Regions from separate parts of the Streptomyces sp. NPDC042371 genome, predicted to be linked through region 2. Evidence: riboswitches for the same ligand, from Rfam matches in the RefSeq annotation. Region 2 holds a riboswitch; the other holds the start of a gene.
What was found. Region 2 has a riboswitch for cobalamin ahead of AC068B_RS05120 (ABC transporter substrate-binding protein). Riboswitches for the same ligand answer to the same signal wherever they lie in the genome.

Region 1 (4,369 bases), on a different contig from region 2:
TCCCAGTCCGCGTCGTCCATCGCCTGGACCAGGGCGCGGGCCTTGTCCTCGGCCTCGTCGGCGGTGACGCGCGTCGCCGCCGACTCGTCGAGGCCGAGCGCCTCGCGCAGGCCAGGCAGCGCGGTCGTGCCGCCCCAGATCTGGCGGGCGCGCAACACGGCGAGCACGAGGTTCACGCGGTCGGCGCCCGCGGGCGGGTTGCCCAGGACGTGCAGACCGTCGCGGATCTGCATGTCCTTGATCTCGCAGAGCCAGCCGTCGACGTGCAGCAGGAAGTCGTCGAAGCCGTCGTCGTCCGGGCGGTGCTCGAGACCCAGGTCGTGGTCGAGCTTGGCGGCCTGGATGAGCGTCCAGATCTGCGCGCGGATCGCCGGGAGCTTCGCCGGGTCCATGGAGCTGATCTGGGCGTACTCGTCGAGGAGCTGCTCCAGGCGCGCGATGTCGCCGTAGGAGTCGGCGCGCGCCATCGGCGGCACCAGGTGGTCGATGAGCGTGGCGTGCACGCGGCGCTTGGCCTGCGTGCCCTCGCCCGGGTCGTTTACCAGGAAGGGGTAGATCAGGGGCAGGTCGCCGAGCGCGGCGTCGGGGCCGCACGCCGCGGAGAGGCCCGCGTTCTTGCCGGGCAGCCACTCCAGGTTGCCGTGCTTGCCCAGGTGGATCATCGCGTCGGCGCCGAAGCCGTTGTCGGACGCGGGCGCCGCGATCCAGCGGTAGGCGGCCAAGTAGTGGTGCGACGGCGGCAGATCGGGGTCGTGGTAGATCGCGATCGGGTTCTCGCCGAAGCCGCGCGGCGGCTGGATCAGGATGAGGAGGTTCTCGCGGCGCAGGGCCGCGAGCACGATGTCGCCCTCCGGGTCGCCGCCCTGGCCGACGCGGGACCGGTCGAGGAACATCTCGCCGGGCGGCGGGCCCCAGTGCTGCTCGACGGAGTCGCGCAGCTCCTGCGGCAGCGTCGCGTACCACCGCTTGTAGTCGGCGGCCGGGATGCGCACGGGGTTGGCGGCGAGCTGCTCCTCGGTGAGCCAGTCCTGGTCGTGGCCGCCCGCGTCGATGAGCGCGCGGATCAGCTCGTCGCCGTCGCCGGAGACCAGGCCGGGGATGTCGGCCTCGGGGCCGAAGTCGTACCCCTCGGCACGGAGCCGGCGAAGCAGCTCGACGGCGGATGCCGGAGTGTCCAGGCCGACCGCGTTGCCGATGCGGGAGTGCTTCGTCGGGTACGCGGACAGCACCAGGGCGATGCGCTTGTCGGCGGCCGGGATGTGCTTGAGGCGCGCGTGGCGCACGGCGATACCGGCGACGCGGGCCGCGCGCTCGGCGTCGGCGACGTACGCGGGCAGACCGTCCTCGTCGATCTCCTTGAAGGAGAAGGGGACCGTGATCAGGCGGCCGTCGAACTCAGGCACCGCGATCTGGCTCGCGGCGTCGAGCGGCGAGACGCCCTCGTCGTTCTCCTGCCAGGCCGAACGCGACCCGGTCAGGCAGAGCGCCTGCAGGATCGGCACGTCCAGTCCGGTCAGCGCGCCCGCGTCCCACGACTCGTCGTCGCCGCCCGCGGAGGCCTCGGCGGGCTTGGTGCCACCGGCCGCGAGGACCGTCGTCACGATGGTGTCGGCGGCCCGCAGCGCGTCGATCAGCTCGGGCTCGGGGGCACGCAGCGAGGCCACGTACAGCGGCAGCGCCCGGGCGCCCGCGTCCTCGATCGCGCCGCACAGCGCGTCCACGAACGCGGTGTTGCCGCTCATGTGGTGGGCGCGGTAGTAGAGCACCGCCACGGTCGGGCCCTCCACGGCGCGGGCCGTGCGCTCCAGCGGGCCCCACGACGGGGCGGGCGCGGGCGGCTCGAAGCCGTGGCCGGTGAGCAGCACGGTGTCGGAGAGGAAGCGGGCCAGCTGCTCCAGGTTCGCGGGGCCGCCGTGCGCCAGGTAGGCGTGCGCCTCGGCGGCGATGCCGACCGGCACGGTCGAGGAGGCCATGAGCTGGGCGTCGGGTGCCTGTTCACCGGTGAGCACGACCACCGGGAGACCGGTGGCGATGAGCTGGTCCAGGCCGTCCTGCCAGGCACGGACGCCGCCGAGGAGGCGTACGACGACGAGGTCCACGCCGTCCAGCAGCGCGGGCAGTCCTTCGAGGTCAAGACGGGAGGGATTGGCGAACCGGTAGTCGACCGGACCCCCCGCCGCGCGGGCGCTGAGCAGGTCGGTGTCGGAGGTCGACAACAGCAGAAGCATGCGGGCGCAGGCCTTCCTCGGGGTGTCCGCGCCCCGGGTGGTCGTATGGACGGCAGGAGTTCCTGGCTCGCCCCACTCGGGTGGGGCTCACAGTGGCGGGACCGCGCCGGATTCGCACCGGGCTTCCTCCTTCGGGTCCTGGTGGACCCACGCCGTCGCTGGCGTCGACGGACCTGGCGGCCCGCCGCCTGCATAGTAAGTCCTGCCCGCGGTCGGCGGGGCGGCCACCTGCCAGAACGGTCCGTCTCGGGAGGCGACCCGCCGGATCCGCGTGGGTATGCTCGCCGCCATGCCGCCCACCCCAGCACCCTCCCCAGACCAGGGCGAATCCCCCATACGCGACCGGGGTGACGCCTGCCCCGGAGCCCTCCGCCTGCACCGCGCCGACGACGGCTTCCTCGCCCGACTCCGGCTGCCCGCAGGTCTTTTGACGACACGTCAGGCCGAGGCGCTGGTCACCGCGGCGGAGCGTCTTGCGGACGGCTGCCTCAGCATCACCTCGCGCGGCAACATCGAGCTGCGGGGCCTCGGCGAGACCAGCGGCGGCGAACTCTCCGCGCTGCTCTCGACAGCGGGCCTGCTCCCCTCCGAGCGGCACGAGCGCATCCGCAACGTGGTGGCGTCACCGCTCGCGGGCATCGACCGAATCGGCCGTGGTGACGTGCAGTTGTGGGCCCGTGAGCTGGACGGACTCCTGTGTTCCGAGGACTGGACCGCTGAGCTCTCGGGCCGCTTCCTCTTCGCCCTGGACGACGGGCGCGGGGACGTCGTCGGCCTCGGCGGCGATGTGACCTTGATCGCAGAATCGGGCGGGACGGCGGTCGTCCGCGTCGGCGGCCTGGCGTTCCGGGTCGCCGGAGTCGACGCCCCCCGCGCCGCGCTCACCGCCGCGGGCGCCTTCCACGCCGCCGCGACCGCCGCGGGCAACGGCGCCTGGCGGGTGGGGGAGCTGCCCCGCGAGCAGCGCGTGGACCTCGCAGGAGCACTGGAGCGCGCGGGCATCGACGCCGTGCGCGCCGAGCCCTGGACCGTCTCCCGAAGCGCCCCGCAGGCACCCGGGGCGATCGGCGACGCCGTCGTCGTGAGCGCCCCCCTCGGCCGCGTCACCGCCGCCGAGTGGCGGGCCCTCCTGCCGCTGCCCGCCGACGAACTGCGCGTCACGCCCTGGCGCGGCTTCGTCGTCCCCGGCTTCGCCGACGAATCCGCGGCCCGCGAGCGCCTCGCCGTGCTCGCCGACGCCGGGCACATCACCGACGCCGCATCGCCCTGGCTGGGCGTCGGCGCCTGCACCGGACGCCCCGGCTGCGCCAAGTCCCTCTCCGACGTACGCGCCGACGCCGTCCCCGGCCTCGGCGGCCTGCCCGTCCACTGGTCCGGCTGCGAACGCCGCTGCGGGCACCCGTGGGGCGACTGGGTCGACGTCCTCGCCACCGGCGACGGGCAGTACGAGGTGACGGTGCGCGTCCCCGGCGAGGACCGGACGCCTCTGACGGGCGGCACATTGACCGAGCAGGTCACCACGGCACGTACCACCACGAAACCAACGGCCACGAGATGAGCGAGAGCACAGTGTTCGACTACGAGAAGGACGGCGCGGCGATCTACCGCGAGTCCTTTGCCACCATCCGCGCGGAGGCGGACCTCCAAGGCCTGCCCGCCGACGTCAGCCAGGTCGCGGTCCGGATGATCCACGCCTGCGGGATGGTCGACCTCGTGCGCGACCTCTCCTACAGCCCGCGCGTGATCGCCGACGCCCGCAAGGCGCTGCGCGACGGCGCGCCGATCCTCTGCGACGCGAACATGGTCGCGAGCGGTGTCACGCGCAAGCGGCTGCCCGCCGACAACGAGGTGATCTGCACCCTCGCCGACCCGTCCGTGCCCGACCTCGCGGCCCAGCTCGGCACCACCCGCAGCGCCGCCGCCCTCGAACTCTGGCGCGACCGCCTCGAAGGCTCGGTCGTCGCCATCGGCAACGCGCCCACCGCGCTCTTCCGCCTCCTGGAGATGATCGAGGAGGGCGCGCCGCGCCCGGCCGCCGTCCTCGGCATCCCGGTCGGCTTCGTCGGCGCCGCCGAGTCCAAGGACGCGCTCGCCGAGCACACCTCCGGTCTGGAGTACCTGGTCGTACGGGGACGTCGCGG
Region 2 (4,369 bases):
GATAGACGACGGTCGGGGCGCCGGTCAGCGGATGCGTGCTGACCTCGGCCGTCACGCCGTACACGGTGGCGAGCAGCTCGGCGGTGAGGACCTCCTTGGGCGCCCCGGAGGCGACGAGACGGCCGCCGTCGAGGACGTAGAGGCGGTCGCAGAAGTACGCGGCCAGGTTCAGGTCGTGCAGGGCCAGGAGGTTCGTGGTGCCCAGGTTACGTACGAAGGAGAGGATCTCCAGCTGGTAGCGGATGTCCAGGTGGTTGGTGGGCTCGTCGAGGACGACGAGGGTCGGCTCCTGGACCAGGGCGCGGGCGACCAGGGCGCGCTGGCGCTCGCCTCCGGAGAGCGAGGGGAAGGTGCGGTCGGCCAGTTCGTCGACGCCGACCCGGGCGAGCGCCGCCGTGACGAGCTCGTCGTCGGCCGCGGTGTCCGCCTCCCAGAACCGCTTGTGCGGGGAGCGGCCCATGGCGACCACCTGCCGGACGGTCAGCTCGAAGGCGGCCTGGCCGTCCTGCGGCACCGTGGCCAGGCGCCGGGCGCGCGCCTTCGGGGGCATGGTGTGCAGGTCGTCGCCGTCGAGGAGGGCGCGGCCGCCGGTGGGGCGCAGCGTGCCGTACACACAGCGGAGCAGCGTCGTCTTGCCGCTGCCGTTGGGGCCGACGACGCCGACGGTCTCGCCGGGGTCGGCGGTGAGGTCGACGGCGTCCACGAGGAGCCTGCCTTCGACCTCGTACGAGAGGCGCTCGGTGCGCAGTTCACCGGCGGGCGGCGGCTGGGTCATGCCGGTACTCCTTCGTTGCGCCGCCTCAGCAGCCACAGGAAGAACGGGCCGCCGGTGAGCGCGGTGAGCACGCCGACGGGGATGTCCTGCGGCGCGGCGACGGTGCGTGCGGCGAGGTCGGCGGCGACCAGGAAGACCGCGCCCATCAGCGCGACGACCGGGAGCAGTGCGCGGTGCGCGGCGCCGACCAGCATGCGGGCGGCGTGCGGCACCATCAGGCCGACGAATCCGATGGCTCCGCTGTAGGCGACCAGGGCGCCGGTGAGGAGCGAGGCGAGGACGAAGACTCCGGCACGGAACCGGGTGGCGTCCAGGCCGAGGACGGTGGCGCCCTCCTCACCGGCGAGGAGCAGGTCGAGGGGGCGGGCCATCGACATCAGGAGGGCCGTGCCGAGGATGAGGGTGACGCAGGGCAGGGCGAGCATGTCCCAGCGGGCGTTGCCGAGGCCGCCGAGCGTCCAGTACAGGACCTCCTTGAGGTGGTCCGCGCTGTCGGCGGTGACCAGGATGAGGCTGGTCAGCGCGGTCAGGATGTACGAGACGGCGACGCCCGCGAGGATCAGCCTGCCGGTGGCGAAGCCGCCGCCTCCGCTGCGGGCCAGGGCGTAGACGAGGACCAGTGAGATCAGGGCGCCCGCGAAGGAGGCGGCCGGGATGGTGACGCTGGTCGACAGGGCGGCGCCGAGGCCGAAGGCGGAGCCGAGCACGATCGCGCCGACCGCGCCGACGGAGGCGCCCGAGGAGACGCCGAGCAGGAACGGGTCGGCGAGGGGGTTGCGGACGAGGGCCTGGAGGACGGTGCCGATGACGGCGAGTCCTGCTCCGACGGTGGCTCCGAGGATGATCCTCGGGAGCCGCACGTCAAGGACGATGGTGCGGAACGGCGAAGGCTCCGCGCGGCCCGTGAGGATCTCCAGGACGTCGGCGGTGGGGATGCGGACGGAACCGAGGGCCAGCCCGGCGAGCGTCACGGCGGCGAGGGCGACGGCGAGCACCGTCAGGACGACCAGGCGCCGCCCCCCTGAGCTCCGCCGATCGCCCTTCGGGCTCGTCAAACGCCGGACGGGCTGGGAACCCTGCCCCGCGGGGCTGCTCTCCCGCAGCTGGGTGCGCTGGCCGCTCACAGCTGCGCCGCCAGCTTCCTCACCGCCTCGGGTGCTCGTACTCCCGTGACCATGTCCGACAGCGGCAGCACCGCGAAGCTCTTGTTCTTGACGGCGGGGACGTCCTGGAGGACCGGATCGTCGAGGAGGCGCTTCTTCTTCTGGGCGACGGTCGTGGCGCCGTAGTCGAGGATCAGGATGGTCTCGGGCCTGTTCTTCACGACGGACTCCCAGGACGCGTCGCTGAAGGACTTGTCCACGTCGGCGAAGACGTTGCGGCCGCCCGCCCGCTTGATGATGTCGTTGCCGATGCCGCGGCCGCCCGCCGTGAACGCGGTCTTGTCGCCGCTGTCGTAGACGAAGACGGAGCGGGACTTCTTGCCCTTCGACTTCTCTGCGGTGGCGGCGAGTTCGCGCTGAGCGCCGCTCACCCACTTGTCCGCGCGGGCCCGCACCCCGAAGGTGGAGCCGACCTCGCGGATCTCGCGGTAGACGTCGTCCATGGAGACGGGCCGCTTCGCGCAGCCCTCGACGTTGAGGCGGCTTTCGATGCCGGACTTGGCGAGCGCGGAGCGGCTGCGGCCGTCGCTCGCGAGGAAGGCGCTCGCGTATCCGCCGTACACGTAGTCGGGGTTGGCGGCGAGCAGCTTCTCGTAGGAGGGGTACTCCTTGGCGAGGACCGGGATGGAGTCGTACGCCTTCTCATACTGCGGCAGGACCTTGTCGTCGAGGTAGGCCGTGCCCGCGAGGTGGTCCTTGAGGCCGAGTTCCAGCATGACTTCGGTGGCGTGCTGGTTCATGGTGACGGCGCGCTTCGGGGGTGCGTCGTACGTCGTCTTCACACCGCAGTTGGTGACGGTGTACGGGAATCCGGCGGTCTTGGCCGCGGGCTTGGTGTCACCGCCCGCGTCGCCCGAGTCCGACGAGGAGCACGCGGCGAGCGGGACGAGCAGGGCCGCGGCGGCCAGGGCGCGTATGCCGGTGTGGCGGGACATGGCTGAACTGCCTCCTCCAGGGGATTTCCGCGTCCCCTGCGTTGCGTGGAGGAGGACGGCAGGTCAGTTCCTGACTCCCCCGCCCCGGCTTCGGAGTGGGGTCACAGTGGCGGGACCGTGCCGGTTTCGCACCGGCTTCCTGGCTCCTGCCGCCCTCTTGAGTAAAGCTCAGTATGCCTCGACGACCTTTACTTCTTCTTCGGTGACCTCGCCGTCCACGATCCGGTACGAGCGGAACTGGAAGGGGCCCGCGTCGTCGGTGTCCGCCGTGGAGACCAGGACGTAGTGCGCGCCGGGCTCGTTGGCGTAGGTGATGTCGGTGCGCGAGGGGTACGCCTCGGTGGCGGTGTGCGAGTGGTAGACGATCACCGGCTCCTCGTCGCGGTCGTCCATCTCGCGGTAGAGCTTGAGCAGGTCACCCGAGTCGAACTCGTAGAACGTGGGCGAGCGGGCGGCGTTCAGCATCGGGATGAACCGCTCGGGACGTCCGGTGCCCTCCGGGCCCGCGACCACGCCGCACGCCTCGTCGGGGTGGTCCTGGCGCGCGTGCGCGACGATCTGGTCGTGGAGGGCCTGGGTGATGGTCAGCATGGCAGCCAGGATAAGCAGAGGGGCCCGCGCGTACCGAAGTGTGGTACGCGCGGGCCCGAATGCTGGACGGTGGCCTTGGGGAGCCTCAGTCCTTGGAGAGGGAGTCTTCCGAGGAGACCCCGCCGGAGGCGCCGATCTTGCGCTTGTTGAAGGCCGCGGCCTCCGGGTTGCGGCTCTTGAGGATCAGGTAGGAGACCGTCAGGATCGCGGCCCAGACCGGAGCGGCGTACAGCGAGATCCGCGCGTCCTTGTCGATGCCCATCATCACGATGACCATGCCGATGAAGAGCAGGGCGAACCAGCTGGTGTACGGGGCGCCCGGGGCCCGGAAGGTGGACTGCGGCAGCTCACCGCGGTCGGCCTTGCGGCGGTAGCGGATCTGGCAGGCCAGGATCATGATCCAGGCCCACATGCCGGAGATGGTCGCGAAGGAGACGACGTAGTTGAACGCCTCGCCCGGCCACTGGTAGTTGATCCAGACGCCGACCAGCATGAACGCGGCGGAGGCCGTGGTGCCGATGAGCGGCAGGCCGTTCTTCGTGAGCTTGGTGAAGAACTTGGGGCCCTGGCCGTTCATCGCGAGGTCGCGCAGCATGCGGCCGGTGGAGTACATGCCGGAGTTGCAGGAGGAGAGCGCGGCGGTGAGGACCACGAAGTTCACGATCGCGGCGCCGACGCCGAGACCCATCTCCTCGAAGGCCGCGACGAACGGCGAGACACCGGGCTTGAAGGAGGTCCACGGGACGACCGACAGGATCATGATGAGCGCGCCGACGTAGAAGACGGCGATGCGCCACGGCACGGTGTTGATGGCCTTGGGCAGGACGGTCTTCGGGTCCTTGGACTCGCCCGCGGTGACGCCGACCAGCTCGACGGCGAGGAAGGCGAACATCACGATCTGCAGG

Region 1: it holds a riboswitch for cobalamin, as region 2 does, so the genes downstream of both, cobN (cobaltochelatase subunit CobN) here and AC068B_RS05120 (ABC transporter substrate-binding protein) in region 2, are expected to answer to the same signal.

What each region holds. Positions count from the first base shown of each region.
Region 1 is NZ_JBWKAP010000003.1:226,030-230,398, forward strand. It holds gene cobN (cobaltochelatase subunit CobN) at 1-2,228, opposite strand, end outside; cobalamin riboswitch at 2,266-2,397, opposite strand; gene AC068B_RS10655 (cobalamin biosynthesis protein CobG) at 2,518-3,786, shown strand; gene AC068B_RS10660 (precorrin-8X methylmutase) at 3,798-4,369, shown strand, end outside.
Region 2 is NZ_JBWKAP010000001.1:1,155,597-1,159,965, forward strand. It holds gene AC068B_RS05110 (ABC transporter ATP-binding protein) at 1-775, opposite strand, end outside; gene AC068B_RS05115 (FecCD family ABC transporter permease) at 772-1,830, opposite strand; gene AC068B_RS05120 (ABC transporter substrate-binding protein) at 1,896-2,873, opposite strand; cobalamin riboswitch at 2,918-3,038, opposite strand; gene AC068B_RS05125 (M67 family metallopeptidase) at 3,042-3,464, opposite strand; gene AC068B_RS05130 (amino acid permease) at 3,550-4,369, opposite strand, start outside.